3 regions of the Klebsiella grimontii genome follow, and region 3 is predicted to be linked to each of the others. Evidence: predicted binding sites of a transcription regulator. Region 3 holds the regulator's gene; each other region holds the start of a gene.

The links. Region 3 encodes PhoB, which activates phosphate uptake and scavenging genes when phosphate is short. Its sites were predicted from a motif close to CTGTCATAAAACTGNCNNAT; they were not measured.
Region 1: the regulator PhoB is predicted to act here: its motif matches at 8,497-8,516, upstream of ACE3MN_RS09375 (heavy metal response regulator transcription factor).
Region 2: the regulator PhoB is predicted to act here: its motif matches at 3,800-3,819, upstream of pstS (phosphate ABC transporter substrate-binding protein PstS).

The regions. Positions count from the first base shown of each region.
Region 1 covers NZ_CP169721.1:1,974,899-1,985,693, forward strand. Annotated here, with positions in the region: gene ACE3MN_RS09325 (helix-turn-helix domain-containing protein) at 1-147, opposite strand, end outside; tRNA gene ACE3MN_RS09330 (tRNA-Asn) at 945-1,020, opposite strand; gene nac (nitrogen assimilation transcriptional regulator NAC) at 1,351-2,268, shown strand; gene cbl (HTH-type transcriptional regulator Cbl) at 2,375-3,325, shown strand; gene ldtA (L,D-transpeptidase) at 3,437-4,345, shown strand; gene ACE3MN_RS09350 (glutathione S-transferase family protein) at 4,448-5,056, opposite strand; gene ACE3MN_RS09355 (LysR substrate-binding domain-containing protein) at 5,270-6,256, shown strand; gene ACE3MN_RS09360 (molybdopterin-dependent oxidoreductase) at 6,435-7,202, opposite strand; gene ACE3MN_RS09365 (cytochrome b/b6 domain-containing protein) at 7,192-7,800, opposite strand; gene ACE3MN_RS09370 (hypothetical protein) at 7,815-8,441, opposite strand; gene ACE3MN_RS09375 (heavy metal response regulator transcription factor) at 8,581-9,249, shown strand; gene ACE3MN_RS09380 (heavy metal sensor histidine kinase) at 9,249-10,667, shown strand.
Region 2 covers NZ_CP169721.1:5,690,115-5,700,909, forward strand. Annotated here, with positions in the region: gene glmU (bifunctional UDP-N-acetylglucosamine diphosphorylase/glucosamine-1-phosphate N-acetyltransferase GlmU) at 207-1,577, shown strand; gene glmS (glutamine--fructose-6-phosphate transaminase (isomerizing)) at 1,759-3,588, shown strand; gene pstS (phosphate ABC transporter substrate-binding protein PstS) at 3,905-4,945, shown strand; gene pstC (phosphate ABC transporter permease PstC) at 5,081-6,040, shown strand; gene pstA (phosphate ABC transporter permease PstA) at 6,040-6,930, shown strand; gene pstB (phosphate ABC transporter ATP-binding protein PstB) at 6,978-7,751, shown strand; gene phoU (phosphate signaling complex protein PhoU) at 7,801-8,526, shown strand; gene ACE3MN_RS26685 (hypothetical protein) at 8,767-8,961, opposite strand; gene ACE3MN_RS26690 (carbohydrate porin) at 8,999-10,645, shown strand; gene ACE3MN_RS26695 (esterase) at 10,687-10,795, shown strand, end outside.
Region 3 covers NZ_CP169721.1:4,441,085-4,451,879, reverse strand. Annotated here, with positions in the region: gene rdgC (recombination-associated protein RdgC) at 1-64, opposite strand, end outside; gene mak (fructokinase) at 155-1,060, shown strand; gene ACE3MN_RS20870 (NUDIX hydrolase) at 1,098-1,460, opposite strand; gene sbcC (exonuclease subunit SbcC) at 1,749-4,883, opposite strand; gene sbcD (exonuclease subunit SbcD) at 4,880-6,082, opposite strand; gene phoB (phosphate response regulator transcription factor PhoB) at 6,377-7,066, shown strand; gene phoR (phosphate regulon sensor histidine kinase PhoR) at 7,088-8,377, shown strand; gene brnQ (branched-chain amino acid transporter carrier protein BrnQ) at 8,796-10,115, shown strand; gene proY (proline-specific permease ProY) at 10,239-10,795, shown strand, end outside.

The sequences.
Region 1 (10,795 bases), 2.5 Mb from region 3:
AAAATAAATCCACTCCGCACCGGGAAGGTCGTTAGAGTCCAAATCTATAATCAAAAAGAAATTGTCAATAAACTCTTCTCCAAGCAATTCAATCAGGCCCAGAGTAAAATATTTATCCTTAGATAAAATATTAGTTGATAGATTCATATCTGAACGCGATCTCATCCTTGGGTTGACCTTTAACTCAGCGTTAATAACACCATTCAGCGAATTGAGGGTAATCTAACATTGCCCGCCTCAATGAGACATGTCGCTGACGCTCTAAAAGATATAACGGCCATTAAGCTGTTTTTGTGTGGTGTTTTTGTTTGTATTTATATTTTTTATTGGTGTTAAATTTTGTTATTATATTTATTTGTAGTTTTTTATAAAGCAAAGATGATAGGGAGAGGTTATCATTAAAGCCTCAACAATAGCCCTGCTCTTTGTATTGGAATTTTCTTAGGGAATATTCCTTGTTAAAGGCGTGGGATTTTCTATCTTAGTGCAGCAAAAATTTTTAAGAGCTTCTGAAGAGCCCTATAGAGGTGACCCGAGTATACCTTTTCCGCTCGCATCAGAACGCTAATTCTGCGGGGGAAAATAGCATCGTATTTATTCAGAAGCGATGACGGATTGACTACGGAACCCAAACTGCCGTGCTGAAGCGATGGCCGGCAGTATAATTGAGGCGATGATGCAAAAGTCTTTTATAGCCGGGCTGGGATTCGGAGCGTGATATTAAGATACACGGGCTGAAAAGCATGGGGTTCGTTCGCAGCCTGTCTTCACCCTCGTTTGTCAGTGTAATGAATGGATATTAATGTGCCAGGGCGTTTTTTCTCTGCTATCGCCTGGAGGAGACGCCGTTGCAGAACGCATTTGGGGGTATTAAAGAAGGCGGTACGGCTGCCATGAGAGAGTGGAAAAGCAAAAAGCCCGCTCGAAAGCAGGCTTCTTAAATTTGGCTCCTCTGACTGGACTCGAACCAGTGACATACGGATTAACAGTCCGCCGTTCTACCGACTGAACTACAGAGGAATCGTGTGAACGGGGCGCATATTAACGATGACCATCCCCCTTGTCAAAGCCTGAATCACCTGCGCTTGTTCGTTTGCTGACAATTTCAACAGTGTGCCTGTTTTTCCGGCATTGGCCGGCCGGGTGCACCGTTGCAGTGCATTTATACCCCTAATGGGGCATACCGCAATCCGCTTACCGGGCAACAAAATCGCAGTTTGCTATCAGTATCCCTTATTACGCGGCCTGCAGCGGCATTTGCGTCTGTGGTAAAAAGCTGGCAAGCAAATTGCAAAACCTTCTGTATCTAAACGGCCAGTGTTGGTACTGGTGTTCCTTACAGGAGGCAAAATGAACTTAAGACGACTGAAGTATTTCGTGAAAATCGTCGATATCGGCAGTCTGACCCAGGCCGCTGAAGTCTTGCACATCGCACAACCGGCGTTAAGCCAACAGGTTGCGACCCTGGAAGGCGAGCTGGACCAGCAGCTGTTGATCCGCACCAAGCGCGGCGTCACGCCGACCGAAGCGGGCAAGATCCTTTACACCCACGCTCGCACTATCCTGCGCCAGTGCGAGCAGGCGCAACTGGCGGTCAACAACGTCGGTCAGACGCTAAGCGGCCAGGTGTCAATCGGTCTGGCGCCGGGGACGGCGGCTTCGGCCATTACCATGCCGCTGCTGCAAACGGTGCGTAATGAGCTGCCGGAAGTGATGGTCTATTTGCAGGAAAGCAGCGGAACGATCCTCAACGACAAGCTTATCGACGGTCAGCTGGATATGGCCGTGCTCTACGAACGCTCGCCGGTCGCCGGGATCGTCAGCCAGCCGCTGCTGAAAGAAGATCTCTACCTGGTCGGCACCCGGGATTGTCCGGGGCAGAGCGTGGATTTGACGGCGGTTGCGGAGATGAATCTGTTCCTGCCGCGCGATTATAGCGCCGTCCGCGCGCGGGTCACCGAAGCTTTCACCCTGCGTCGCCTGTCGGCAAAAATTATCGGCGAAATTGAATCCATCACCACCCTGACGGCGGCCATTGCCAGCGGCATGGGCGTCACCGTACTCCCGGAATCCGCCGCCCGTTCGCTGTGCGGCGCGGCTAATGGCTGGATGGCGCGCATCAGCACGCCGTCAATGAGCCTGTCGCTGTCACTCAATATGTCGGCTCGCGGCAGCCTGTCACCGCAGGCGCAGGCGGTGAAGGAAATTTTGATGTCGCTGGTGAGTCGCCCGTCGCTGGAAAACCGTGAATTATTGTTAGTCAGTTAGGCTATATTCCTGGATGGAATAAGTTGCTGGTTTTTATTATTTGTTAGCAGGGACAACAGACTTTAACAATAGCGCCTATGTTATGTCTGATAGCCCGGAGGAAAGGGTGAACTTCCAGCAACTCAAAATTATTCGTGAAGCGGCCCGTCAGGATTACAACCTGACGGAAGTCGCCAATATGCTCTATACATCGCAATCGGGCGTCAGCCGTCATATTCGTGAACTGGAAGAAGAACTGGGGATCGAAATCTTTATCCGCCGCGGCAAACGTCTGCTGGGGATGACGGAGCCGGGCAAAGCGTTACTGCTGATTGCCGAGCGTATTCTTAATGAAGCCAGCAACGTTCGCCGCCTGGCTGACCTGTTTACTAACGATGCCTCCGGCGTCTTAACCATCGCCACCACCCATACCCAGGCGCGCTATAGCCTGCCGCCGGTGATTAAAGCCTTCCGTGAACTCTTTTCCGACGTGCGTCTTGAGTTAGTTCAGGGGACGCCGCAGGAAATTGAAGCGCTGCTGCACAACGGCGGCGCGGATATTGGTATCGCCAGCGAGCGTCTGAGCAACGATCCGACGCTGGTGGCTTTTCCCTGGTTCCGCTGGCACCACAGCCTGCTGGTCCCCAAAGATCACCCGCTGACCCAGGTGACGCCGTTAACCCTCGATGCCATCGCCCGCTGGCCGCTCATTACCTATCGTCAGGGAATTACCGGCCGCTCGCGTATTGACGAAGCCTTTAACCGTAAAGGACTGATGCCGGATATCGTATTAAGCGCTCAGGACTCCGACGTCATCAAAACTTACGTCGAACTGGGGCTGGGAGTTGGGCTGGTAGCGGAACAGTCAGGCGACGCGCGCGAGTCTGATACCTTTACGCGTCTCGATACCCGCCATTTGTTTGACGCCAATACCGTCTGGCTGGGCCTGAAGCGCGGGCAGCTGCAGCGAAACTACGTCTGGCGCTTTATTGAACTGTGCAACGCTGGGCTGTCGCTGGAGGAAATTAAACGCCAGGCGATGGAGCCGGAAGAAGCGGCGATTGATTATCAGATTTAGCAGGATGATAAATCAGATATGAGATAGCAAACGAAGCTATAATTTATTCACGATTATCGCCACAAAGGAAGGGAAATTGTGCGGCGTGTGAAACTGCTTTGTTCTCTTATTATGATCCTCACCAGCCAGAGCGCTCTGGCGGTGAGCTACCCGTTGCCGCCGGAAGGAAGCCGCCTGGTGGGCAGTCCGCTGACCATCACTATTCCGCAACATAATACCCAGCCGCTGGAGGCCTTCGCCGCTCAGTACGGCCAGGGTCTGAGCAACATGCTTGAGGCCAACCCCGGCGTCGACGTATACCTGCCGAAATCGGGTTCCACGCTGGTGGTGCCGCAGCAGCTTATTCTGCCCGCCACGGTACGCCAGGGCATTGTGATCAACGTTGCAGAAATGCGTCTCTACTACTATCCACCTGAAGGCACAACCGTTGATGTTCTGCCGATTGGCATTGGTCAGGCAGGACGCGAAACCCCGCGTAACTGGGTCACCGCTGTGGAGCGTAAGCAAGAGGCGCCAACCTGGACGCCAACCGCCAATACCCGTCGTGAATACGCCAGTCGGGGCGAAAGCCTGCCCGCGTTTGTGCCGGCCGGGCCGGATAACCCAATGGGGCTGTATGCGATTTACATCGGCAGGCTCTACGCGATTCATGGTACCAACGCCAATTTCGGTATCGGCCTGCGCGTGAGCCAGGGCTGCATCCGCCTGCGTAACGACGATATCAAATACCTGTTTGATACCGTTCCGGTCGGAACGCGCGTGCAAATCATCGATCAGCCGGTGAAATATACCGTCGAGCCGGACGGCAGCCGCTGGGTTGAAGTCCACGAACCGTTGTCGCGCAACCGCGCGGAGTATGAATCGGACCGTAAGGTGCCGCTCCCGGTCACGCCGGCGCTTCAGGCCTTTGTGAAGGGGGAGGGCGTGGATGTGAATCGCGCGGAGCAAGCGCTTGAACGCCGCTCCGGTATGCCGGTGGCGATTGGGCATTCAGCTATGCCGGCAGGTAGCGGATTTTAACCTTTTCCGCCACGCTGAACGGTTTCTGCGCGCCCGCGGGTGCCGGGCGCTATTGGTCGTCGTGGAGATTCATGTTGGGTATTTAGCTTCATCTCTTTGAGCTTAACCAAAGGGATGTTTTTTAAATGCGCTATGGGCTTCATATAATTCAGCAGCGGATTGAATATGATTAAAGTCTCCCGCATGAACCACGTGGGGGATCATCGACTGAATAAATGTCCAGATTACCGTACTCGTTACTGCCACCTGATCGGGGACCGCGGCCGCCGGACGGTTTTCCAGCAGGGTATTCCACTCCCTGCAGGCCGCCAGCAGCTGAATCGTGATGCGCTCTATCCACGGATTATGCTGCTTTTCCGCCGGGCGCAGGTTGTGTTCATACACGTTCTGCACCGCCTTTTCACCCGCGGCGAGAATAAAGCCCAGCGTTTGCAGATCGCTTGCCTGCGCCAGTGGATCGACCGGCAGCAGCTTGCGCGCCGGGGAGGCCTGGCCTTCAAAATAGGCCAGTATCAGCGACGAGTCCATCAGGCGAATTCCGTTATCCAGCAAAAGCGTCGGCGCTTTTACCGCGGGATTGATGCGGGAAAACGCGTCAAAGCTGCTGAATACCGACAGCGGGTGACTTTCAAACTCGACGCCGTAGAGTTCAAGAGAAATCGCCACGCGCCTGACATAAGGCGAATCCATCATGCCGATAAGTTTAATCATGATTCCTGTTTTCCTGTCTCTGTGAAATGACGCAACTCAATTCATTAATACGAATGGGGACTCAGTAGCGGCGGGTTAACGCTTCATCACCGGTGGTGAACAGACATTACAATAAATTGTGCATAGCGAATATCATCGGTATCTAACGGATCGGGTTAGTATTACTGACAGGTTGTTGGTCACGTATATTGAGTTAAGCTGCGGGAGTGAAGCATGTCGGATTTTCCACCTATTGCCAGTTTACGTAGTTTTGAAGCCGTGGCCCGGCTTGGCAGCGTGACGCTGGCGGCAAAAGAACTTCACGTTACGCATTCAGCCATCAGCCAGCAGATTAAAGTGCTGGAGGAGATGGTCGGCTTAAAGCTGTTTATCCGTCACGGTCGCGGCGTGCAGATTAATGAAGACGGGCGGCTCTATGCCTTACAGGTCCGCGAGGCGTTGCATCATATCGCTGATGCCACCCGGCTGGTGCAGGTCAAACCGAGAAGGCAGGAGCTGACGCTGGCGATGGTACCCTCCTTTGGTAGTCACTGGTTAGTGCCGCGACTGGAGCGGTTTCGGGCGACATATCCCCATATCTCGCTGCGCATACAGGCGAGTCTGGCGATCGCCAACATGCAGCAGGAAGGGATTGATATGGCGATCCGAATGGGCAAAGGCGACTGGGACGGAATGGAAAGCCATTATCTTTTCGCCGATGAGCTTATCGTCGTGGCCGCGCCATCCTATAACGACGGCGCGCTTCCCCGAACACCATCAGAGATAGCGAAGAGTAAAATTATCTTCTCGATGGAGTCGTGGAAAACATGGTGCGTTAATGCGGGACTTGAAAGAGAGATTGTGCCCGGCGGTTTGTGCATCAACGACTCGAACCTGGTTCTGGAGGCCGTCCGGCTTGGTAAAGGTATCGCGCTGGAACGCCGCTCGTTAGTCCAGAAGGCGCTCTGCAGAGGCGAACTGGTCCAGCTTACGCCTTTCACCGCCCCATATCCGTGGCCTTACTGGCTGGTGTCGTCGCAGGCCGCTGAACAGAAAACCGAAGCCGTTCTGTTTAAGGCCTGGCTTGATGAGGAGGTTGCTGCATGGGGTCAACAAACTGACGCGCTGGAAAAGAAACATCCGCGAGACGGAAACCATCGCTCCCGCCCGGAGGCGGGATACCCTGAGAACATTCATAACATGGGTGATGTCGATGAATAAAAATATTCTCCAGCAATAGAATTTGAAAAGGCGAGTGAAAATAATCTGGCTTAAAAACCGACCTTATAACGCGCTTTTGTCTTGTCGATACGCCTGATGCCTCTTCGGTTTTGTCGTCCGGTCGCCATCCCGCGCCATTAACGCTGCCCGGTTCCGTTTTACCGGCGCAGCGCGGGCGCTAAATACCGCTAAACCAGTTATAGCCCTGATCCTCCCAGTAGCCGCCGGGGTTGGTATCGCTGACGAAAATGGCGGCGATATGCTTGGCGTTTTTGAACCCCAGCTTGGTCGGCACCCGCAGTCGTAGCGGAAAACCATACTCCGCCGGCAGCGACTTACCGGCAAAATCCAGCGCCAAAATGGTTTGCGGGTGCAGCGCGGTGGCCATATCAATACTGGAATAATAGCGATCTGCGCACTTAAAGCCGACATAGCGCGCGTTGAGGTCGGCGCCGACATGTTGCAGGAATAGCTTTAGCGGTACGCCGCCCCATTGACCAATTGCGCTCCAGCCTTCAATGCAGATCAGCCGGGTGATCTGGCTCTGTTGCGGCAGACGCTGTAGCTGTTCCAGCGTCCACGGCGCTTTTTTCTCCACCTTACCGGAGACTTCCAGACGATAGTCGAACAGATCGACTTCCGGCGCGTTATATTGCGGATAAAAAGCGTTAAACGGAAAGGGGTGGGTAATTTGATCCGGACGGTAAGTCTGGGCCAGGCGCTGGCCGCTGAACAGCCAGGACTGGACCCGATCGTTCCAGCGCGACATAGCCCACAGCACTTTGTCGACTTGATCGCCATCCTGCATGTTGCATCCGGTCAGCATCGCCACGCCTCCCAGCGTCAGCCCGGATCGCAGGAGTAATCGGCGCTGCACATTTACCAGCTGTTTTTTCTGATCCGGCTCGAGCGCGGGCGCCCGGCGGGTTGGCGCTTTACCCTTCATGTTTGCCTCCTGACAGCATGGCCCACAGGGTGGAAGGTACGATTAACACCATCAGCACATGGATAACGACGAACAGTCCGATGCCCGCCATGGCGCAGAAGTGGACATAGCGCGCGACAGGAAAACCGCCAAACAGCGCCACCAGCCAGTAGAGCTGTACCGGTTTCCAGATAGCCAGCCCGGAGAGCACCAGCAGCAGGCCGAGCGCCATAACGCCGAGGTACATAAGCTTTTGAATCGCATTGTAATGGCCGAGGCGGTGGTTCAGCCGCAGCGTTAAGGTCAGCCAGATATCCTGCCGGAGCGCGGCCAGACGTAGCGGCAGCAGGTCGCGGCGTAGATGGCCGCTGAACAGACTCCACAGCAGGTAGCAAACAGCGTTAACGACCAGCAGCCACATGACCGCCAGGTGCCAGCCAATCGCGCCGCCCAGCCAGCCGCCCAGGGTGAGGGAGGGCGGAAAGCGGAAGTCGAACAGCGGCGAAGCGTTGTAGATTTCCCAGCCGCTCATGAACATACCGATCATGGCGACCAGATTCACCCAGTGGGTGAGCCTGACCGGCCAGCGATGTACTGGCCGCGACGCGTTGGTTTTCATGCACGTCTCCTGGATTACATCGGCGGTACGGTGCCGTCTTTTCCGGCGGAAATGCGGGTGGCGACGCGTTCGCCTTTATCGTTAGTGGCGGAGAACAGCACGATATGCGTACCGGGCTTCAGCAGGCCGCGATCGCCGGGATTGATGGTCACTACCGGCGTATCGTCAGGGACGATGACGTTTTTTTGCCGATCGCCGTATTTAACGGTTAGCGTGCGGCCGTTGGCGTTTACCAGCTTGCCGATGGTGCCGTTGGTCATGGTGTTGATTTTACCGTCCGCGGACTCCCACGGAGAATGCCCTTCGCCCGTGCCGCGGAGGCTGGCGGCAAACACGTGTACTTCCAGCGCCTTCAGGCTACCGTCGGCCTGGGGGACCGCTGCGGTGCCGATAAAGCTGTCCGGCTTGATATCGTCGATCGAACCTTTGGCGACGCTAAAAACCTGCGTTTTGTCGTTGAGCTTTACGTCGACCTTTTCCCCTTGACGGTTGCTGATTTGCAGAGCGGTATCCGAGACCTGATCGATGGTGCCGCGCAGCGGCGTGATAGCTTTAGCCGGCGTCTGCGCCGCAGTGGCTATGCCGCTGCAGAGCATCAGGGTAGACAACAGTAAACCGGCAATACGATGGCGTGTATGCATGACATTCTCCTGTGATGGTTTGCCGGTTAAGCATGGCCAGGGGATCGGGACAACACCATGTCCGTTTGATGACATTAATGTCATCAAGCCGCGGCGCAGAAACTGTTAATCTGTCCGCAGACGTGAAGAGGTGGTAAGCATGCGCATATTAGTGGTGGAAGATGATATCGGGACCGGTAATTACCTGAAAAAGGGGTTAACGGAGGCCGGATACGGCGTTGATTTGGCGCGCGACGGTACCGACGGCTTATTTCGGGCGCTGGAGTATGGTTACGATGCGATAGTGCTCGACGTCATGCTGCCCGGGCTTGACGGCTGGCAGATTATTGATGTTTTACGCAAGAAAAGCGATGTGCCGATACTGTTTCTTACCGCCCGCGACGAGGTGCAGGACCGTATTCATGGCCTGGAGCTGGGGGCGGACGATTACCTGGTCAAACCTTTCTCCTTTACCGAACTGGTGCTCAGGTTGCGTACGCTGTTGCGCCGCGGAACCGTACGGGAATCCGATCGCTATGAAATTGCCGACCTGCATATTGATGTGCTGCGGCGCAGAGCCACCCGTCAGGACACCGTGATACCGCTGACCAACAAAGAGTTTATGCTGCTGCATCTGCTGGTCCGGCGTGAAGGAGAGGTGCTGTCGCGCACCATGATCGCCTCGCAGGTATGGGATATGAATTTCGACAGCGACACCAACGTGGTGGATGTGGCGATCAAACGCCTGCGCGCCAAAATCGACCGGCCGTTCGATATCAAACTTATTCATACCGTCCGCGGCATCGGCTACGTTTGCGAGGTTCGTTGATGAACGTGCTGGCTCGCCGTTGGCAGGCGACATCGCTGACGTTGCGAAGCGCCGTTCTGTTTGCCCTGGTTGCAGCGCTGGTGGTCAGCGCCGCTGGCGGATACTTATATCACGCCATGCGTCAGGAGATGATTCACCGTAGCGATCTGCAGGTGACCGGGCGCATAGAATATTACCGAAACGTACTCAGTAAACGCTTTCCGCTGGAGCGGCTGGTGGCGAACACCGGGATGTTCGAAAACATGTTGGGCAACGAGCAGGACGTTTTAATCTTTCGTATTCCGGGACAGGCGCCGTTAATTAATGTGAATCCTGCCAGGGTTCAATTACCGTCGGTGACGCCGACGCCGGCGGATCGTCCGCAGCGCCTGAATGAGGTACAGAGCGGAATGACCGGGCAGGGGGTTCCGCTGCGTGTGGCGTCGGGGCTGGTGACGCTGGAAGATGGCAGGGTACTGCAAATTTCTGTCGCGCATGTGATGGTAAATGAACAGAAAATGCTGGCGCGCTACCTGTGGCGCGTCATCGCGGCGGTGGCGGTGGCCTTTCTGGCGATTGCGCTGCTGGGCTACTGGGTGATGCGTCGCGAGCTGCGGCCATTAAGGCGTATGGCCGCAGAGGCGGCGATCATTACGCCCAGTACGCTGGCGACTCGCCTGAGCGAACAGGACGCGCCGCAGGAACTGCAGCAGCTGATTGTCTCCTTCAACGCCATGCTCGACAGGCTCAACGAAGGCTATCAGCGCCTGACGCGGTTTTCCGCCGATCTGGCCCACGAGATCCGCACACCGGTAGGGGCGCTAATGGGCCAGTGTCAGGTGGCGCTGTATCAGCCTCGCAGCGTGGAGGAGTATGAAACGTTGCTCTCCAGCAACATGGAGGAGTTGGAACGCATTTCACGCATGGTGGAAAATATTCTGTTTCTGGCGCGCGCCAGCCATGCGCAGTCGGTGCTGAACTGCCGGGAACTGGATATTGCTCAGGAGCTACAGCGTGTCGCGGATTATTTCGAGGGGCTGGCGGAGGAGCGCGATATTCTGCTGATTTGCGAAGGCGAAGGGCAGCTGTGGGCCGATGCGATGCTGTTCCAGAGGGCGTTAAGCAATCTGGTGGCCAACGCGGTTCGCTATGCCGATGAAGCGAGCCAAATCATCTTACGAGCCGGCATGGAAGAAAACCGACAGATCATCCAGGTGATTAATCAGGGCCCGCCGATTGCGCAGGTACATCTGGAAAAGCTGTTTGAGCGTTTCTATCGCGCAGACGCCGCGCGCAGTAGCCATGCCAGCGGGCTGGGATTGTCGATCGTACGCGCAATTATGACTCTGCACGGCGGTGAGGCTCGCGCTCAGTGCCTGTCGCAGCAGCCGGGCGCGCAAATTGTTTTCAGCCTGATTTTCCCGAAACGCTCAGCGTAGCGGTAAACAAAAATCCCGCTTAGTTTCCATAAGCGGGCTTCTTAAATATAGCTCCTCTGACTGGGAGCGCCTTTGCCATTAACGGGCTGATTGAAAAGCTACATCCCGAAATTAGGGTTGTCGAGACT
Region 2 (10,795 bases), 1.2 Mb from region 3:
AAAGCAGAGGGATAGCCGGTATCCCTCCCCGTTAAAATGCTTTTTTTGCGCTAAACGGGTTTGCGCTGGCTAAAAATACCCACCTAAAATGGTGTATAGCGTTACGCTTGTGCGTTTTATCTTCGTCTCGTTTCATGATGAAAAATATGTAGATATTTCAACGTGAAAGGCTTTTACTTTTCGTTCTAACAGCAGTCAGGATGCGTATGTCAAACAGTCCGATGAGCGTGGTTATTCTTGCCGCAGGCAAAGGTACCCGCATGTATTCCGATCTTCCTAAGGTGTTGCATTCGCTGGCCGGAAAGCCGATGGTGCAGCATGTTATTGATGCGGCTAAAGAATTAGGGGCATCCGCCGTACATCTGGTGTACGGGCACGGCGGCGACCTGCTTCGCCAGACGCTGCGCGAAGACAATCTTAACTGGGTCCTACAGGCCGAACAGCTTGGTACCGGCCACGCCATGCAGCAGGCGGCGCCGTTCTTCAGCGACGATGAAGATATCCTGATGCTGTACGGCGACGTGCCGCTTATTTCCGTCGAAACATTACAGCGCCTGCGGGACGCGAAACCGCAGGGCGGTATCGGCCTGTTGACGGTGAAGCTGGACGATCCGACCGGCTATGGCCGCATTACGCGCGATAACGGCGCGGTGACAGGTATTGTTGAGCATAAAGACGCCAGCGAAGAGCAGCGCCTGATTCAGGAAATTAATACCGGGATTCTGGTCGCCAACGGGGCGGATCTTAAACGCTGGCTGGCTAAGCTCACCAACAACAACGTTCAGGGCGAATACTACATCACCGACATTATCGCCATGGCCTATCAAGAAGGTCGTGAAATTACCGCTGTACATCCGCAACGGTTAAGCGAAGTGGAAGGCGTGAATAACCGCCTGCAGCTCTCCCGCCTTGAACGCGTCTGGCAGTCTGAACAGGCTGAAAAGCTGCTGCTCGCGGGCGTTATGCTGCGCGATCCGGCGCGTTTTGATCTGCGCGGCGTGCTGAAACACGGGCGCGATGTCGAAATTGATACTAACGTTATCCTCGAAGGTGACGTGGTGCTGGGGGATCGGGTCAAGATCGGCGCTGGCTGCGTCATCAAGAACAGCACCATTGGTGATGATTGCGAGATTAGCCCCTATACCGTGGTGGAGGATGCGCATCTGGAAGCCGCCTGTACCATTGGACCGTTCGCGCGGCTGCGCCCAGGCGCTGAGCTTCTGGAAGGCGCGCACGTTGGCAACTTTGTCGAAATTAAAAAGGCGCGCTTGGGTAAAGGCACAAAAGCCGGGCATCTCTCCTATCTCGGAGACGCCGAGATTGGCGATAACGTCAATATCGGCGCGGGCACCATCACCTGTAACTATGATGGCGCAAATAAGCACAAAACGGTGATTGGCGATGACGTGTTTGTTGGCTCTGACAGCCAGCTGGTCGCGCCGGTGACCGTCGGCAATGGCGTCACCATTGCCGCAGGAACAACGGTAACGCGTGACATTGCCGATAATGAATTAGTGTTAAGCCGCGTGCCGCAGGTCCATAAACAGGGCTGGCAGCGCCCGGTGAAGAAAAAGTAACGCTATTTCTCTTTCGCCCTTTCGGGGAGAAAGAGCGGGGTGAGGGGATAACATAATCCTCCCCCCACGGCAGTACCCATAAAAATAACCCCACTCTCTACAAGGCTCGGGGCGCCCGAAATTCGGGTAAACAGGTTGACCGACAACGTATGGCATACAGCCAAAATCGGAATGAAAAACTATGTGTGGAATTGTTGGCGCAGTCGCGCAGCGTGATATTGCTGAAATCCTTCTCGAAGGTTTACGTCGTCTGGAATACCGCGGTTACGACTCTGCCGGTCTGGCAGTCGTCGATAACGAAGGTCATATGAACCGCGTTCGTCGCCTTGGGAAAGTACAGATGCTGGCCCAGGCACTGGAAGAACATCCGTTGCACGGCGGTACCGGGATTGCCCATACCCGCTGGGCGACGCACGGCGAACCGTCTGAAGGTAACGCGCATCCGCATGTTTCTGACCATATTGTGGTGGTGCATAACGGGATCATCGAAAACCATGAGCCGCTGCGCGAGCTGTTGCAGTCGCGAGGCTACGTTTTTGTCTCCGAGACTGACACGGAAGTGATTGCGCATCTCGTTCACTGGGAGCTGGAACAAGGCGGCACCCTGCGTGAAGCCGTTCTGCGAACCATCCCGCAGCTGCGTGGCGCTTACGGCACCGTGATCATGGATACCCGCGATCCGGGTACGCTGCTGGCCGCTCGTTCAGGCAGCCCGCTGGTCATTGGCCTGGGGATGGGGGAAAACTTCATTGCCTCCGATCAGCTGGCGCTGCTGCCGGTTACCCGCCGCTTTATCTTCCTCGAAGAGGGCGATATTGCTGAGGTTACTCGCCGTTCGGTGACTATCTTTGATAAATCCGGCGCCGAAGTGCAGCGCCCGGACATCGAATCCAATCTGCAGTACGATGCGGGCGATAAAGGTATCTATCGCCACTACATGCAAAAAGAGATCTACGAGCAGCCGAACGCTATCAAAAATACCCTTTCCGGGCGCATTAGCCATGGTGAGGTTGATTTAAGCGAGCTGGGCCCGCAGGCTAACGAGCTGCTGTCGCAGGTCGAGCATATTCAGATCATCGCCTGCGGCACCTCCTATAACTCAGGTATGGTTTCCCGCTACTGGTTTGAGTCGCTGGCAGGGGTACCGTGCGATGTCGAAATTGCCTCCGAGTTCCGCTACCGCAAATCGGCCGTGCGTCGTAATAGCCTGATGATCACCCTCTCTCAGTCAGGCGAAACGGCAGATACGCTGGCCGGTCTGCGCCTGTCGAAAGAGCTGGGCTATCTGGGCTCGCTGGCGATTTGTAATGTGCCTGGTTCCTCTCTGGTGCGTGAATCCGATCTGGCGATGATGACCAACGCCGGAACGGAAATCGGCGTCGCCTCGACCAAAGCCTTCACTACGCAGCTGACCGTTCTGCTGATGCTGGTGGCGAAACTGGCGCGCCTCAAAGGCCAGGACGCCGCTATCGAACACGAGATCGTGCATGGCCTGCAGGCGCTGCCGAGCCGCATTGAGCAGGTGCTTTCGCAGGATAAGCGTATCGAAGCGCTGGCTGAGAATTTCTCTGACAAACACCACGCGCTGTTCCTTGGACGCGGCGATCAGTATCCCATCGCCCTCGAAGGGGCGCTGAAGCTGAAAGAGATCTCCTATATTCACGCAGAAGCCTATGCTGCCGGTGAGCTGAAGCATGGTCCACTGGCGCTGATTGACGCTGAGATGCCGGTAGTGGTGGTGGCGCCGAACAACGAACTGCTGGAAAAACTGAAATCCAACATTGAAGAAGTTCGCGCCCGCGGCGGCCAGCTGTACGTCTTTGCTGACGGCGATGCGGGTTTCACCAGCAGCGACAATATGCACATCATCGAGATGCCGCACGTTGAAGAGGTTATCGCGCCAATCTTCTACACCGTACCGCTGCAGCTGCTGGCGTATCACGTCGCGCTGATCAAAGGGACTGACGTCGACCAGCCGCGTAACCTGGCGAAATCAGTTACCGTGGAATAACGGTTTTTACATCGTGACAGGGCTGCCGTCCGGCAGCCCTTTTTATTTGCGGCGAACGGCGAGATCCCACCCGCTTTATGACAGTCTGTCATTTTTGAGACGCTTTTTTGCCGTCATAAAAATAAAATTTTTCGGCAATCTTTTCCTCATTATCTTTATTAACAATATGATTTGTATTGTTTTTATTTAGCGTGAAATCCCGCCTTTTCGCCTGTCATAAAACTGTAATAATTCGTACATTTTACTGTCACCTGTTTGTCCTATTTTGCTCACCATAGCTTCGAAACAATGGTTTACGAATCCAGCAGGAGACATTATGAACGTTATGCGTACCACCGTCGCAACAGTTGTCGCCGCGACCTTATCGATGAGCGCTTTCTCTGTTTTTGCAGCAGCAAGCCTGACTGGCGCAGGCGCAACTTTCCCCGCGCCGGTGTATGCCAAGTGGGCAGATACCTATAACAAAGAAACGGGTAATAAAGTTAATTACCAGGGTATCGGCTCCTCTGGCGGCGTAAAACAAATTACGGCCAACACCGTAGACTTTGGCGCTTCTGATGCCCCTCTGGCTGACGATAAACTGGCTCAGGAAGGTCTGTTCCAGTTCCCGACCGTTATCGGCGGCGTGGTGCTGGCGATTAACCTGCCTGGCGTGAAATCCGGCGAGCTGGTGCTTGATGGTAAAACGCTGGGTGATATCTACCTTGGCAAAATCAAAAAATGGGATGATGCAGCGATTGCTAAGCTCAACCCGGGCATGAAGCTGCCTTCTCAGAATATCGCCGTTGTTCGTCGTGCCGATGGTTCCGGTACTTCCTTCGTTTTCACCAGCTATCTGGCGAAGGTGAACGAAGAGTGGAAATCTAAAATCGGCGCGGGTTCAACCGTAAACTGGCCGACCGGACTGGGCGGTAAGGGCAACGACGGCATCGCCGCGTTTGTTCAGCGTCTGCCGGGTTCTATCGGCTACGTCGAATATGCCTACGCAAAACAGAATAACCTCGCTTACACCAAACTGCTGTCCGCCGATGGCAAGCCGGTGAGCCCGACTGAAGATAACTTCGCTAACGCGGCGAAAGAAATCGACTGGAGCAAATCCTTTGCACAGGATCTGACTAACCAGAAAGGCGACAACGCATGGCCGATTACCTCGACCACCTTCATTCTGGTTCACAAGGCTTCCAACAAGCCAGAGCAGACCGCTGAAGTGCTGAAGTTCTTCGACTGGGCGTATAAAAACGGCGGTAAAGAGGCTAACGCGCTGGATTATGCAACCCTGCCGGAAAGCGTGGTTGAGCAGGTTCGCGCGGCATGGAAGACCAACGTCAAGGATAGCAGCGGTAAAGCGCTGTACTAATACCCGTCATACTTCGAGCTACAGGCGCGTTGGCAGCGCTTGCCTGCAGCTCGAATTATTTAGGGTATGGCATTACCTTTGTCAGAAAGATCAGTAAACTACGATTTTTTCTGGCCCGAAACTGAAGAGTAACTTATGGCTGCAACCAAGCCGGCATTTAACCCTCCGGGGAAAAAGGGTGACATAATTTTCAGCGTGCTGGTAAAACTGGCGGCGCTGATTGTGCTATTGATGCTTGGCGGCATCATCGTCTCCCTTATCATCTCGTCCTGGCCAAGCATTGAGAAATTCGGCTTTGCCTTTCTGTGGACCAAAGAGTGGGATGCGCCGAACCAGATTTTCGGTGCCCTGGTGCCTATTTACGGAACGCTGGTCACCTCATTTATCGCGCTGCTGATCGCCGTGCCGGTGAGCTTCGGTATCGCGCTGTTTTTGACCGAACTGTCACCCGCCTGGCTCAAGCGCCCGCTGGGTATCGCCATTGAGCTGCTGGCCGCGATTCCCAGTATCGTATACGGCATGTGGGGTCTGTTTATTTTCGCCCCGCTGTTTGCGACCTACTTCCAGGAGCCTGTTGGCAACGTTCTCTCGACCATTCCGTTCGTTGGCGCGCTCTTTGCGGGCCCGGCATTTGGTATCGGTATTCTGGCGGCAGGCGTGATTCTGGCCATCATGATCATCCCTTATATCGCGGCCGTTATGCGTGACGTCTTTGAACAGACGCCGGTGATGATGAAAGAGTCGGCATACGGTATCGGCTGTACAACGTGGGAAGTTATCTGGCGTATCGTTCTGCCCTTTACCAAAAACGGCGTTATCGGCGGAGTGATGCTCGGACTGGGGCGCGCGCTGGGGGAAACCATGGCGGTGACCTTTATTATCGGCAACACCTACCAGCTTGATAGCGTTTCATTATATATGCCAGGCAACAGCATCACCTCCGCGCTGGCCAATGAGTTTGCCGAGGCGGAAACCGGGCTGCACGTTGCCGCATTGATGGAGCTGGGCCTGATTCTCTTCGTTATTACCTTTATTGTTCTTGCCGCATCGAAGTTTATGATTATGCGTCTGGCTAAGAACGAGGGGGCACGCTAATGGCGACGATTGAACTACAAACCACCGCGGAGCTGGCGGAGTCTCGCCGCAAAATGCAGGCAAAACGCCGCATGAAAAACCGCCTCGCCCTGACGCTATCGATGGCGACCATGGCGTTTGGCCTGTTCTGGCTTATCTGGATCCTGATGTCCACCGTTACCCGCGGCATCGACGGCATGAGCCTGGCGCTGTTTACCGAAATGACCCCGCCGCCAAATACGGCGGGCGGCGGTCTGGCAAACGCCCTGGCAGGTAGCGGATTGTTGATTCTGTGGTCGACGGTTATCGGTACCCCTCTGGGCATTCTGGCGGGGATTTATCTGGCGGAATATGGCCGTAAATCCTGGCTGGCGGAAGTGATTCGGTTTATTAACGATATCCTGCTTTCCGCGCCGTCGATTGTCGTCGGTCTGTTTGTGTACACCATCGTCGTTGCGCAAATGCAGCACTTTTCCGGCTGGGCGGGCGTGATTGCGCTGGCGTTGCTGCAGGTGCCTATCGTTATTCGTACCACTGAAAACATGCTGAAGCTGGTTCCGGACAGCCTGCGCGAGGCGGCTTATGCGCTGGGTACGCCGAAGTGGCGCATGATTTCTGCGATCACCCTGAAGGCATCGGTATCGGGCATTATGACCGGTATCCTGCTGGCCATCGCCCGTATCGCCGGGGAAACGGCGCCGCTGCTGTTTACCGCGCTCTCCAATCAGTTCTGGAGCACCGATATGATGCAGCCGATCGCTAACCTGCCGGTAACGATTTTCAAATTTGCCATGAGTCCGTTTGCGGAGTGGCAGCAACTGGCATGGGCCGGGGTCTTGATTATCACCCTGTGCGTATTGCTGCTGAACATTCTGGCGCGCGTTATTTTCGCGAAGAATAAACACGGTTAATTTTTGCGGCGCGGCGAAACGCGGCGCCGAATGAGGAAGAGAACGAGATGAGTATGGTGAATACGACCCCGGGTAAACTTTCAGTACGTAATCTGAACTTCTACTACGGAAAATTCCATGCCCTGAAAAACATCAACCTGGATATCACCAAAAACCAGGTTACGGCGTTTATCGGTCCGTCAGGCTGCGGTAAATCCACGCTGCTGCGTACGTTCAACAAAATGTTTGAGCTGTACCCGGAGCAGCGCGCGGAAGGCGAAATTCTGCTGGATGGCGATAATATTCTCACCAACACCCAGGATATCGCCCTGCTGCGCGCCAAAGTGGGGATGGTGTTCCAGAAGCCGACGCCGTTCCCGATGTCGATTTATGACAACATCGCCTTTGGTGTACGCCTGTTTGAGAAACTCTCCCGCGCGGATATGGACGAGCGAGTGCAGTGGGCTTTGACCAAAGCCGCATTGTGGAATGAAACCAAAGATAAACTGCATCAGAGCGGATATTCTCTCTCCGGTGGTCAGCAGCAGCGTCTGTGCATCGCGCGTGGTATCGCTATTCGTCCGGAAGTCTTACTGCTGGATGAGCCCTGCTCGGCGCTGGACCCGATCTCTACCGGGCGTATTGAAGAGCTGATTACCGAACTGAAACAGGATTACACCGTCGTTATCGTGACCCACAACATGCAGCAGGCCGCGCGTTGTTCCGACCATACGGCATTTATGTATCTTGGTGAGCTGATTGAATTCAGCAACACGGACGATCTGTTTACCAAGCCCGCTAAGAAGCAAACTGAAGATTACATTACTGGCCGCTACGGTTGATTGCCCTTCTGCTTTCAGGCTCTAACCTATTGGGCAATCAGGAGATACTATGGATAACCTAAATCTTAACAAACATATTTCCGGCCAGTTCAACGCCGAACTGGAGTACATCCGCACCCAGGTCATGACCATGGGTGGGCTGGTGGAACAGCAGCTTTCTGATGCGATCACCGCGATGCATAACCAGGACAGCGAGCTGGCGAAGCGCGTTATCGACGGCGATAAGCAGGTCAATATGATGGAAGTCGCGATCGATGAAGCCTGCGTACGCATCATCGCCAAGCGTCAGCCAACCGCCAGCGACCTGCGCCTGGTGATGGCGATTATCAAAACCATCGCCGAGCTGGAACGTATCGGCGACGTCGCGGATAAAATCTGCCGCACCGCGCTGGAAAAATTCTCCCAGCAGCATCAGCCGCTGCTGGTAAGCCTGGAATCGCTGGGGCGCCATACCGTGCAGATGCTGCACGATGTACTGGATGCCTTTGCGCGTATGGACCTTGATGAAGCCGTGCGTATTTATCGCGAAGATAAGAAAGTTGACCAGGAATATGAAGGCATCGTACGTCAGTTGATGACCTATATGATGGAAGATTCGCGCACTATTCCAAGCGTGTTGACCGCGCTGTTCTGCGCCCGCTCGATTGAGCGTATCGGCGATCGTTGCCAGAATATCTGTGAATATATTTTCTACTTCGTCAAAGGTCAGGATTTCCGTCACGTTGGCGGTGACGAGCTGGATAAACTGCTGGCGGGAAAAGATCCCAAAGAGTAATAAATCACAGAGACTAATTCTGATAAAAGGACATATCAGAATTAGTTATGATATATGTTTAAGTTATTTTTTCATTAACAATAACGGTGCGATTGTCGTCACAAATAACAATTTCACTAATTGTGGTTTTATTTTTATAGCGTAACAATACGGTTTATCAATCGGGTGACTTGTCGTTACAAGGCCCGAATGGAAACGGCGGATTGTTACTGCGTAAGCAGGCAAAACCTGACATCACCTTTAATCTGGTGATGTCAGGTTTTTTTTTGCCAAATAATCCACCCGCAGTAGATGAATGGGGTTGTTACCGCCGTGCGGGCAAAACCTGAAGAAAATCGCCTCTGTTTTATGCAGGGAGTTTTCTTCAGGTTTTTTTATGCGATGAAAGAATGTCTGAGGATAAACCATGCCTTCGCGCTGGTCGTTATTTTTCACGATATTCAGCTGCGCTCATTTTATATAAAGGGACCTTATGTTTAAAAGAAATCTGATTACATCTGCCATTATTATTATGGCACCGATCGCTTATTCCTCCCATGCTATGGCGGCATCGTTGACGGTTGAACAGCGCCTTGAGCTTCTGGAAAAGGCGCTTAAGGATACGCAGTCCGAACTTAAAAAATATAAAGATGAAGAGAAAGCCAGAAATCAAATCTGGGTCGCCAATACGCAGCCGGGCGGAAATAAAACGAGCGCGGCTCGGCAGGCCGTAAGCTCGCCAGCGCCGGCCCGCGCCGCCCAAAAACCGGCGGCGGTGCTGGTGAAAAATGAACAACCCGCGGCTAACGGCGAGTCTATCTATAGCTCCATGACGATGAAGGATTTCAGTCAGTTCGTGAAGGATGAAATTGGCTTCAGCTATAACGGCTATTACCGTTCCGGTTGGGGAACCGCTTCTCATGGATCGCCAAAATCGTGGGCGATTGGTTCGCTTGGCCGCTTTGGTAACGAATACTCTGGCTGGTTTGATTTACAGCTTAAGCAGCGGGTCTATCAGGAAGGCAATAAGCGTGTTGATGCGATCGTGATGTTAGACGGTAACGTCGGGCAGCAGTATTCCAGCGGCTGGTTCGGGGATAACGCTGGCGGCGAGAACTATATGCAGTTCTCTGATATGTACGTCAATACCAAAGGTTTCCTGCCGTTTGCGCCGGAAGCGGATTTCTGGGTCGGCAAGCACGGCGCGCCGAAAATTGAAATCCAGATGCTGGACTGGAAAACGCAGAGAACCGATGCCGCAGCAGGCGTTGGCCTTGAAAACTGGAAGGTGGGCGCGGGTAAGTTTGATATTGCGCTGGTACGCGAGGACGTTGATGATTACAACCGTACGTTGACCAAAAGCCAGCAACTTAACACCAATACCATTGATATCCGCTATAAAGAAATCCCTCTCTGGGATAAAGCCTCATTAATGGTGACCGGCCGCTATGTCGCGGCAAATCAGAGCTCATCAGAAAAATATAATGAAGGTAATAATGGGTATTATGAATGGAAAGATACCTGGATGGCGGGAACGTCGTTAACGCAGAAATTCGATAACGGCGGGTTTAACGAGTTTTCATTCCTGCTGGCGAACAACTCTATCGCCAGTAGCTTCTCGCGCTATGCGGGATCCAGTCCGTATACCACCTTTAACGGCAGATACTATGGCGATCATACCAACGGCACCGCCGTTCGTTTGACCTCCCAGGGGGAAACCTATCTGAGTGATAACATCATTATGGCTGACGCCATCGTTTACTCCTTTGGTAATGATATCTACAGCTACGAGACTGGCGCGCACTCCGATTTCGAATCTATTCGCGCCGTCGTTCGTCCGGCCTGGATCTGGGATAAATATAACCAGACCGGCGTCGAACTGGGCTATTTCAAACAGCAGAACAAAGATATCACCGGCAAGAAATATAACGAATCCGGTTACAAAACCACCCTCTTCCATACCTTTAAAGTGAATACCAGTATGCTGACCTCACGCCCGGAAATTCGTTTCTATGCGACTTATATTAAAGCGAAGGATATCGACCTGGATAAGGCCGCTAACAGCAACACCAGCAGCATTTTTGAAGATGGTAAGAACGATCAGTTTGCCGTTGGCGCCCAGGCTGAAATCTGGTGGTAAGGCTGGCAATGGCCAGGACAAAATTCTAAAGAGGAATAACGATGAAACGACATGCTATTTACTTCGCTCTGGCGCTGGCGGGCGCAGCGTTTACCGCTCATGCTGCGCCGTTTCCGGCCACGCCGAGCGCGGCGATCCCGGTCAGCCAGT
Region 3 (10,795 bases):
CCTCGGCGCGCAGGGAAATGTCGCGGCTGAGACGATAAACCATTAAATTTTTGAACCACAGCATGATAATTTCCACGGCTTAGTCGTTAAATCCAGCGGGCATGATAGCGAATTGTCGCTATGCTTGCATTGTTAATCGGGGGAGGAATTCACAGTGCGCATTGGCATTGATTTAGGCGGAACCAAAACGGAAGTCATCGCGCTGAGCGACCAGGGAGAGCAGCTATTTCGTCATCGCCTGCCTACGCCGGGGGGCGATTATCGCCAGACGATAGAGACGATTGCCTCGCTGGTAGAGATGGCCGAGCAGGCCACCGGGCAGAGCGGCACGGTCGGCATCGGCATCCCCGGGTCGATTTCGCCCTATACCGGCGTGGTAAAAAACGCTAACTCAACCTGGCTTAACGGTCAGCCGTTTGATAAAGATCTGAGCCAGCGTCTGCAACGGGAAGTGCGTCTGGCCAACGATGCCAACTGCCTCGCGGTGTCGGAAGCGGTAGACGGCGCGGCGGCCGGGGCGCAAACGGTATTTGCGGTGATTATCGGCACCGGCTGCGGTTCAGGGGTGGCGCTCAACGGTCGCGCCCATATTGGCGGCAACGGTACGGCGGGCGAGTGGGGGCATAATCCGCTGCCGTGGATGGATGAAGACGAACTACGCTATCGCGCTGAAGTGCCGTGCTACTGCGGCAAGCAGGGCTGCATTGAAACCTTTATCTCCGGCACCGGCTTTGCGACCGATTACCGTCGGTTGAGCGGGCATCCGCTGAAAGGCAGCGAGATTATGCAGCGCGTCGGCGAGCGGGATCCTGTGGCGGAACTGGCGCTGAGCCGCTATGAGACGCGGCTGGCGAAGTCGTTGGCGCACGTGATTAACATCCTCGACCCGGACGTTATTGTGCTTGGCGGGGGAATGAGCAACGTTGACCGACTGTATCAGACGGTGCCGAATCTGCTGAAACCGTGGGTCTTTGGCGGCGAATGCGAGACGCCGATTCGCAAAGCGGCGCATGGCGATTCCAGCGGCGTACGCGGCGCCGCCTGGTTATGGCCGCTGTAATCATCAACCCGCTGCGCGGCCTCAACGGCGCAGCGGGTTACCGCTCCGGGATCTCCTCAAGAGCAGAGTAAATCGCCAGCCCTCGTTTTTTGCCTTCCTCAATATCCAGGTCCGCTCCCCGGGATTCGCCCGGCATACGCAAAATAGCGTCGCAGCGGCTAATTAAACGGTGAGCGACGGGGTAGAGATACTCTTCGCTAATCGCATCGCCAATTGTTTTGGAGCCCGCCGCTTTAGCGACGGGTAACGCCAGCCATTCGCCGACCACGGGAATATGCCCTTTCTGGTAAACGCGTAGCGCAACCTGGGCCATATTGTGCAGATTAGCCTCGATAAGTTCCGCGCGATTGTTGGTGCCGCTGCGTACCGGGCCGGCGATCAAAATAAGTAAACTTTGCATATTTATGACCTTCTTGATGCGTGAATGGGAATGCTATTGAAGGCTTCCTTCCCGTTGTCCGTTCCGTCATAGACTATTTTTATGCATGAATTTGCACGAAAGCAAATGAAAACGACCTTTGATAAGCTGATAGATAAAATATCATGCATATTCGTGCATAATCAAGATCAATCGTGAATGGGATGGCAATGAGTACTACGCCGGGCCGTTGGAAGCGCGTCATTTCTCAGGGTGCGGCGATCTCTCCCCGCGGGGAGAGATCTTCAGGGAAGGAGTGGAGGGGGAGAATTACTCAACGGCGAAAGCTTTATCGAGGCGGCTATAGCCCAGCCCGTTGATTTTTTTAACTTTAATTTGCACAGGGATGCGCTCTTTCATCGCTTCGACGTGGCTGATGACACCGATAATTTTGCCGCTGGCGTTAAGCGCGTCCAGCGCGTCCAGCGCGGTATCCAGGGTTTCGCTGTCCAGCGTGCCGAAACCCTCGTCGAGAAACAGCGAGTCTATCCGCGTTTTATGGCTGACCAGGTCGGAGAGCGCCAGCGCCAGGGCCAGGCTGACGAGGAAGCTCTCGCCGCCGGAAAGGGTCCGTGTATCGCGCACCGCGTCCGCCTGCCAGGTATCGACCACCTCCAGCTCCAGCGCATCGCTGGCTTTGCGTTGCAGCAGATAGCGGCCGTGCAGGCGGTTAAGCTGGTGGTTGGCCAGCCATACCAGGTTATCCAGCGTCAGGCCTTGCGCAAACTTACGGAATTTGTCGCCCTCTCGGGAGCCGATAAGCGAGTTCAGCCACCCCCAGTCTTCCACTTCCTGGGCCGCGCGTTCCATCTGCAGGCGTAACAACTGCTGGCGCTGCTGGTTTTCGGCATTCTGCTTCAGCTGCTGGCGAATCTCTCCCTGGCGGGCGCTGTTTTCCCGCAGCAGCGAGGTCAGCTGCTGAAGCTTGTCTTGTAGCTCTTCAGGTGGCTGGCCGATGTCCGCGTCCGCCGGCGGCTGCTGGCTATGGTTCACCAGCGCCTCGCGGGCCCGCAGCGCCAGCGCCTGATTCTGCTGGAGCGCGTTTTCCAGCGTCTGCTTCAGGCGTTCAAGGCGCTGGCGCGTCTCTTCATCAAGCAGCGCGGCGAGAAACGCCTGCCGATCGGCGAACGGGCTGGCGGCCAGCGCCGCGCTGAACTGCGCTTCGCTCTCTTTCAGCTGTGCCTGCTGCTGGCTCTCCTGCTGCCCCAGGGTTTGCCACTGGCTCTGGAGCGAGAGGCAGTCGTCATGCACCTGGCGCCAGCTGTCCAGCGGCGCGGGTTCCGCCGCTAAGTCCGTTTCCGGCAAAGCCTCCAGTAGCGGAGCCAGCTGTTGGATCTGTTCCTGCAGGGCGAGCCGTTCATTCTGTTTGGCCTGCCAGCCGCGGGTCTCTTCTTCCCGCTGCGCCAGCCAGCCGGCGGCCTGCCCGACAGCCGGTAAGTCCAGCGCAAATGCGCTCAGCTCCGCCGCCAGCGCAGCGCTGCGCTGCTGTTGTTCCCGCTGTAGCTGCTGGAGCTGCTGCTGGCACTCCTGCTGCTGAGCCTGCCAGGCCAGACGCTGCTGATGCTGATACAGCCGCTGTTCATGCTCCTGCTGCGCGTTTAGCCAGCCCGGAATATCATCCTTTGGCGTCAGGTCAATATTTAATCCGGCGATGGTCTCCTGCCAGCGTGATGTAAGCGCTTGCTCCTGCTGCAGAAGCGATGCTTTCTCGGCGGCCTCTTTTTGCTGCTGCTTGATCAGAGCGTCAAGCTCGCCGCGCGCCAGCGCTCCGGCCTCCGCCAGCTGCTTAACTTCGCGCTCCAGCGCATCGCGCCGCGCCTGGTTTACGCCGGGAACCAGCGCCTGATATTCGGCGACGGCCGGATGCTGCGCGGAACCGCAAAGCGGGCAGGGGGAGCCGGGCTGCAGGCGAGCACGTTCGGTCTCAAGACCGGCAATACGGGCTTCCATTTCGCAGAGGGCTTTCACATCGCTGAACTGCTGATGCTTTTCTTTATAGGCCTGACGGCGCTGAGCCAGCGTGGCTTCCAGCCGCTCCTGCTCCTGCTTACTGGCCTGCCCGGCGGCATCAAGCTGCAATAGCCGCTGGGCCAGCGGCTGCAGCTGACCATGCAGCGCAGCGAGCTGCTGACGCAGAGCGCGGGCCGCAGCGTGCTGCGCGAGCCCGGCGCTAACCTGTTCGGCATCCAGCGTCAGCCCGGCGGGCGGCAGTTCGCCCAGCCTGCGGTGGGTTTCCGCCAGGCGTAGTTGTACCGCGGATTGCTGCTGCGTATCGCGAGCCTGCTGCTGGAAAGCGGCACGCCAGCCGGCCAGCGCGTTGCCCCACAGCTGAAAGCGGTCATGCTCTTTAAGCCATACGGACAGCGTTTGCTGACGGCTGTGAAGTTGCTCATACTGCTGCCGGGCGGCGAGGCGAATACCCGCCCGCAGCCGCAATCGGTCATGTAAGCGAGTATTTACTTCTTCTCTCTGGCGGCGGGTTTGCGCCAGCGCGGCGGTTTGCTCCAGCTGACGCGTCCACTGCGGGCGCAAGCGCTCCGCGGGCTGCGCATTCAGCAGCGCGCTAAGCTGCGGCTGGGCCTGCTCCAGCGCAGATTGCGCTTCGCGTAGCGCGGTTTGAGCCCGCAGATCTTCTGCCGTCAGCTCTTCACGGCGTATCTGCCACTGACGGGCGTTTTGCAACCGGGTTTGTTCGCTAACTTGCTGTTTTTCGTCGGAAGTAAGCGCTTGCAAACTTTGCTGGAGCGCCTGCTGTTGCTCCTCGCTCAGCAGCAGGACGCCGGAGGCCTGCGCCTGGATTTTTTCCAGCTCGACGCGGGCCTGCTTATGTTTTTCAAAGACCTGGGCGGAAATCTGGCCGTAAATTTCGGTCCCGGTGAGCTCTTCCAGCAGCTCGGCGCGCTCCTTCGGTTTGGCGTTGAGGAAGGCGGCGAACTGCCCCTGCGACAGCAGCATTGAGCGGGTGAAGCGGCCATAGTCCAGGCCGGTGAGCGAGGCGGTCAGTTCCAGCTTATCTTTGACCTTATCGGCGAGGATTTTGCCGTCCTCGCAGCGCGCCAGCTCGACGCGCGGAACCTGTAAATTGCCGTCCGGCTGGTTTCGCGCCCGGTTCTGGCTCCAGAAGGCGCGGTAGGCGATGCCTTTGACTTCGAACTCCACTTCCGCCAGACATTCGGCGGTGTCGCGGGTCATCAGATCGTTTTGCGATTGCGACACGCTGCTCAGGCGCGGCGTTTCGTGATAAAGCGCGAGGCAGATAGCGTCCAGCAGGGTGGTCTTGCCGGCGCCGGTTGGCCCGGTAATCGCGAACAGTCCGTTGCTGGCAAAGGGCTCAGCGGAGAAATCGATTTTCCATTCGCCTTTGAGTGAGTTGAGGTTTTTCAGGCGTAAGCTGAGAATTTTCACAGGCGATCCTCACCGTTGAGACTATGCAGCGTTTCATTAAAGAGCTGTTCCAGGCGCTGCTGCTGCGCCTCTTCCAGGGTTTCCAGCGCCAGACGGCGGGCGAAAACGTCCTCCACCTGCAGTTCGCTGAGGGTGACTCGCTGAACGCCCGCCAGAATGCGATCGCGCTGGCTGCGGCTGCGGCGCACCAGCAGCACCTCTACCGGCAGTGTTTCGGTCTGGGCCTGGATTTTCCGTTGGATATCATGCATATATTCATCGCTGGTGATTTCGATATCTAGCCATGCCGCGGGCTGCTGGTCGTTATTCTGCCATTGGTTCAACTGGGCGCTAACGCTGGCGAAATCGCCCTTTAAGACCGCCAGAGGTTGGGTGATGGGCACGATCAGCGGCGTGACGTCCGTCAGGCGGCCAGCGCTAAAGGTCACCAGATTGACGCTTTTGCTTTTCCCTGTTTCGTCAAAGCTCAGCGCAATCGGGGAGCCGCTGTAGCGAATATGCTCGCAGCCGCCGACCACCTGCGCCCGGTGAATATGGCCGAGCGCGATATAGTCGGCGGGCGGAAAGCGGTTCGCCGGGAAGGCGTCGAGGGTACCGATATAAATTTCGCGAACTGCGTCGCTTTTGCTGGCGCCGACGGTGGTTAAATGGCCGCTGGCGATAATCGGCAGCGCCCGGTCGCCGCGCAGTTCGCAGGCCTGCTGGTACTGCTGCTGGTAGTAGTCGCTGATGGCGTTGAGCAACTGCTGCTGCTTCTCGCCGCTGGAGTGCCCGGCCTGGCTGGTCACTAGTTCACGCGGACGCAGGAACGGTACCGGGCAAAAAACCGCCCCCGGCGTACCGTCGCGCAGCGGCAGAATAAAGGGCGCGTGGCCGGCATTGGCCACCACCGTGGTTTTCAGGAACGCAAGAATGTCGCGCGACTCGTTTAGGGTGGCGACCGAATCGTGGTTTCCCGCCAGCACCACCAGCCGACAGCCGGTCTGCTGCAGCTGAACGACAAAGCGGTTATACAGCTCGCGCGCGTAGCTCGGCGGCGAGCCGGTATCAAAAATATCGCCCGCGACAATAATGGCGTCAACATCATGCTCCTGCGCGCTGGCCAGCAGCCAGTCGAGAAACGCCTGATGTTCGGCGGCGCGACTTTTGCTGTAAAAATTTTGCCCAAGATGCCAGTCAGAGGTGTGAAGGATGCGCATAGTTGTTCCATAGCGAAAAAGCGTAAGCGGCATTATATACCCGTCATACTTCAAGTTGCTTATGTGTTGGCTACGCGCGCTCACCTCAACCATCTGGTTACCTGTGCTTGTGGGGCTGACGCTAAGCCACGTGAATTATTGAGGGAATAACGCCGCTCTTCGGTGAGTTAAGTCCGTGTCACAATGCGAAATCCGCGTTCATCTGGCGGTCATTTTTTTCATAAATCTGTCATAAATCTGACGCATAATGGCCGCGCACTTCTATACTGATGGCTAAAAAATACAGGGTAAATAATGGCGAGAAGAATTCTGGTCGTTGAAGATGAAGCTCCAATCCGCGAAATGGTTTGCTTTGTTCTGGAGCAAAACGGCTTTCAGCCCGTCGAGGCGGAAGATTTTGACAGCGCGGTCAATCAGCTCAATGAACCCTGGCCTGATTTAATCCTCCTTGACTGGATGCTGCCGGGTGGGTCGGGTCTGCAGTTTATTAAACAGCTCAAGCGAGAAGCGATGACCCGTGACATTCCGGTGGTGATGCTGACCGCCCGCGGCGAAGAGGAAGATCGCGTCCGCGGCCTGGAGACCGGTGCGGATGATTACATCACCAAGCCGTTTTCCCCGAAAGAGCTGGTGGCGCGGATTAAAGCCGTGATGCGGCGCATTTCGCCGATGGCGGTGGAAGAGGTGATTGAAATGCAGGGGCTGAGCCTCGACCCTTCTTCGCATCGCGTGATGACCGGCGAAAATCCGCTGGATATGGGGCCGACGGAATTTAAATTATTACACTTCTTCATGACGCACCCGGAGCGGGTCTATAGCCGCGAACAGCTGCTGAATCACGTCTGGGGCACCAACGTATATGTAGAAGACAGAACGGTAGACGTGCATATTCGCCGTCTGCGCAAAGCGCTGGAACATAGCGGCCATGACCGGATGGTACAAACGGTTCGCGGTACGGGATATCGTTTCTCCGCCCGTTTCTGAATGCTGACAGGAGTGTGAACCGTGCTGGAACGGCTGTCATGGAAAAGGCTGGCGCTTGAGCTTTTCTTATGTTGTATCCCGGCCCTGATCCTCGGGGCGTTTTTAGGTCATCTGCCGTGGTTTTTATTGGCGGCAGTGACCGGTCTTCTTATCTGGCATTTCTGGAATCTGATGCGCCTGTCGTGGTGGCTGTGGGTCGACCGCAGCATGACGCCGCCGCCGGGTAGCGGCAGCTGGGAACCCCTGCTGTACGGTCTGCACCAGATGCAGATGCGTAATAAAAAGCGCCGCCGTGAGCTGGGAAGCCTGATTAAGCGCTTTCGCAGCGGGGCGGAGTCCCTGCCGGACGCGGTGGTGCTGACCACCGAAGAAGGCGCGATGTTCTGGTGTAACGGCCTGGCCCAGCAGATCCTTAATCTGCGCTGGCCCGACGATAACGGGCAGAATATCCTCAACCTCCTGCGCTATCCTGAATTTGCTAATTACATGAAATACCGCGACTTTTCCAAGCCGCTCAATCTGGTGCTGAATAATGGCCGCCATCTGGAAATTCGCATGATGCCCTATAGCGACAAACAGCTGCTGATGGTGGCGCGCGATGTCACGCAGATGCACCAGTTGGAAGGGGCGCGGCGTAACTTTTTCGCCAACGTCAGCCATGAACTTCGCACGCCGTTGACGGTGCTGCAGGGGTATCTGGAGATGATGCAGGAGCAGGTGCTGGAAGGGGGAACGCGCGAAAAAGCGTTACACACCATGCGCGAACAAACCCAGCGTATGGAAGGCCTGGTGAAGCAACTGCTGACGCTGTCGCGCATTGAAGCCGCGCCGGTACTGGCGATGAACGATAAAATCGACGTGCCGATGATGCTGCGGGTCGTCGAGCGCGAGGCGCAAACGCTAAGCCAGCAGAAGCACGAGCTGCATTTTTCGGTCGATGACTCGCTAAAAGTGCTGGGTAATGAGGAACAGCTGCGCAGCGCGATTTCCAACCTTGTGTATAACGCGGTCAACCATACGCCGGCGGGAACGGTGATTACCGTAACCTGGCAGCGGGCGCCGCACGGCGCGTTGTTCAGCGTCGAGGATAACGGGCCAGGCATCGCGCCGGAGCATATTCCGCGCCTGACCGAACGTTTCTACCGGGTGGATAAAGCGCGTTCGCGGCAAACCGGCGGCAGCGGGCTGGGGCTGGCGATTGTCAAACATGCCGTCAGCCATCACGATAGCCGCCTTGAGATCGAGAGCGCGGTCGGCAAAGGCACCCGCTTTAGCTTCTTATTACCGGAACGTTTAATTGCCAAAAATTAAACCCGGACGGGTGAGTGTCAGCATTCCTTGCCAATGACCAGCTTCGGCTGGTCATTTTCGTTTGCAGCGCCATCACAGCTGCGTAATTAACGAACGTTAGCTGCTTTTTTGTTCGCATGATAAGCCAGATGTTTTCTATCCTTCTGGCTAATGATGCTAATCATTAAAATAGAGTTAGCATAATCATCTGCTTTTGCGATCCCTCCTTGCTTTAAAACGTTATAAGCGTTTAAATTGCCCCCCTACGGTCGCAGACAGACTGTTTTTGCGTGGTAATTCAAAAAACTATTCTTTTCCACGCCGCTTTGGGAGCATATCCCGCTGAGTTTACTGACAATGGCCGCTGTATCATCCCCAGGGGAAAGGCGCGGTATAAATCCGTTTTTACAACACCACATCCACAGGCTGTAATGAATTTATGACCCATCAGTTAAAATCTCGCGACATCATTGCGTTGGGCTTTATGACCTTCGCGCTGTTCGTCGGCGCAGGCAATATTATCTTTCCTCCGATGGTTGGCTTACAGGCCGGCGAACACGTCTGGACCGCGGCTATTGGCTTTCTGATTACCGCCGTGGGTCTGCCGGTGCTAACGGTCGTGGCGCTGGCGAAGGTCGGCGGCGGCGTAGAGAGCCTGAGCACGCCGATTGGTAAAGTCGCCGGTATCCTGCTGGCGGTGGTCTGCTATCTTGCCGTTGGGCCGCTGTTCGCGACTCCGCGCACCGCCACCGTCTCTTTTGAAGTGGGGATTGCGCCGCTGACCGGTGACGGCGCGCTGCCGCTGCTGATTTACAGCGTTATCTATTTTGCGCTGGTGATCCTCGTTTCGCTCTACCCGGGCAAACTGCTGGATACCGTGGGGAATTTCCTCGCGCCGCTGAAGATTATCGCCCTGATTATTCTTTCCGTTGCGGCCATCGTCTGGCCCGCCGGTCCGCTGAGCCACGCGATGGAAGCCTACCGTACCGCGCCTTTCTCGAACGGTTTCGTCAACGGCTATCTGACTATGGATACCCTGGGCGCGATGGTCTTTGGTATCGTGATTGTCAACGCCGCGCGTTCCCGCGGCGTGACCGAAGCCCGCCTGCTGACCCGCTACACCGTGTGGGCTGGCCTGATGGCCGGCGTGGGCCTGACGCTGCTGTACCTGGCGCTGTTCCGTTTAGGTTCAGATAGCGGCACGCTGGTTGAGCAATCCGCTAACGGCGCGGCGATTCTCCATGCTTACGTCCAGCACACCTTCGGCGGCGCGGGAAGCTTTATGCTGGCGGCGCTGATCTTTATCGCCTGTCTGGTGACGGCGGTGGGCCTGACCTGCGCCTGCGCGGAGTTCTTCGCCCAGTACCTGCCGTTCTCCTACCGTACGCTGGTGTTTATCCTCGGCCTGTTTTCGATGGCGGTTTCCAACCTCGGTCTGAGCCACCTGATTCAGATTTCGATTCCGGTGCTGACGGCTATCTATCCGCCGTGTATCGCACTGGTTGTATTAAGCTTTACCCGCGGTTGGTGGCATAATTCGTCCCGCGTTATCGCCCCGGCAATGTTTATCAGCCTGATGTTTGGTATCATTGACGGCATTAAAGCGTCGGCGTTTGCAGATATTATGCCGTCCTGGACCGCGCGTCTGCCGCTGGCGGAGCAGGGTCTGGCCTGGCTGATGCCAACCGCCGTGATGGTGATTCTGGCCGTTATCTGGGATCGCGCAGCAGGACGTCAGGTGACTTCCAGCGCGCACTAACCGACGCTTTACACAGGTGTTTAACCACGGGACTTCAGGTCCCGTGGTTTTTTGTTTTTTTGGTCACCCTCCTTTGTCCTTTGCCCCCGCGAAGTCCAGAGGAGAAAAACGGCATGGAACACGATGGAAAGTAGTAACAAGCTTAAGCGCGGGCTAAGTACCCGGCATATTCGCTTTATGGCGCTGGGGTCGGCAATCGGTACCGGCCTTTTCTATGGTTCGGCTGACGCGATTAAAATGGCGGGTCCGAGCGTTCTGTTGGCTTATATTATCGGCGGCGTCGCGGCCTACATTATTATGCGCGCGCTGGGCGAGATGTCGGTGCATAACCCGGCCGCCAGCTCGTTCTCGCGCTACGCGCAGGATTACCTTGGCCCGCTGGCGGGCTATATCACCGGCTGGACCTACTGTTTTGAAATTCTGATTGTCGCCATCGCCGACGTCACGGCCTTCGGCATCTATATGGGCGTCTGGTTTCCGGCAGTACCGCACTGGGTTTGGGTGCTCAGCGTGGTCCTGATTATCTGCGCCGTCAACCTGATGAGCGTGAAGGTCTTCGGCGAGCTGGAGTTCTGGTTCTCCTTCTTCAAAGTCGCCACCATTATCATCATGATCCTCGCCGGTTTCGGCATCATTATCTGGGGTATTGGCAACGGCGGGCAGCCGACCGGCATCCACAA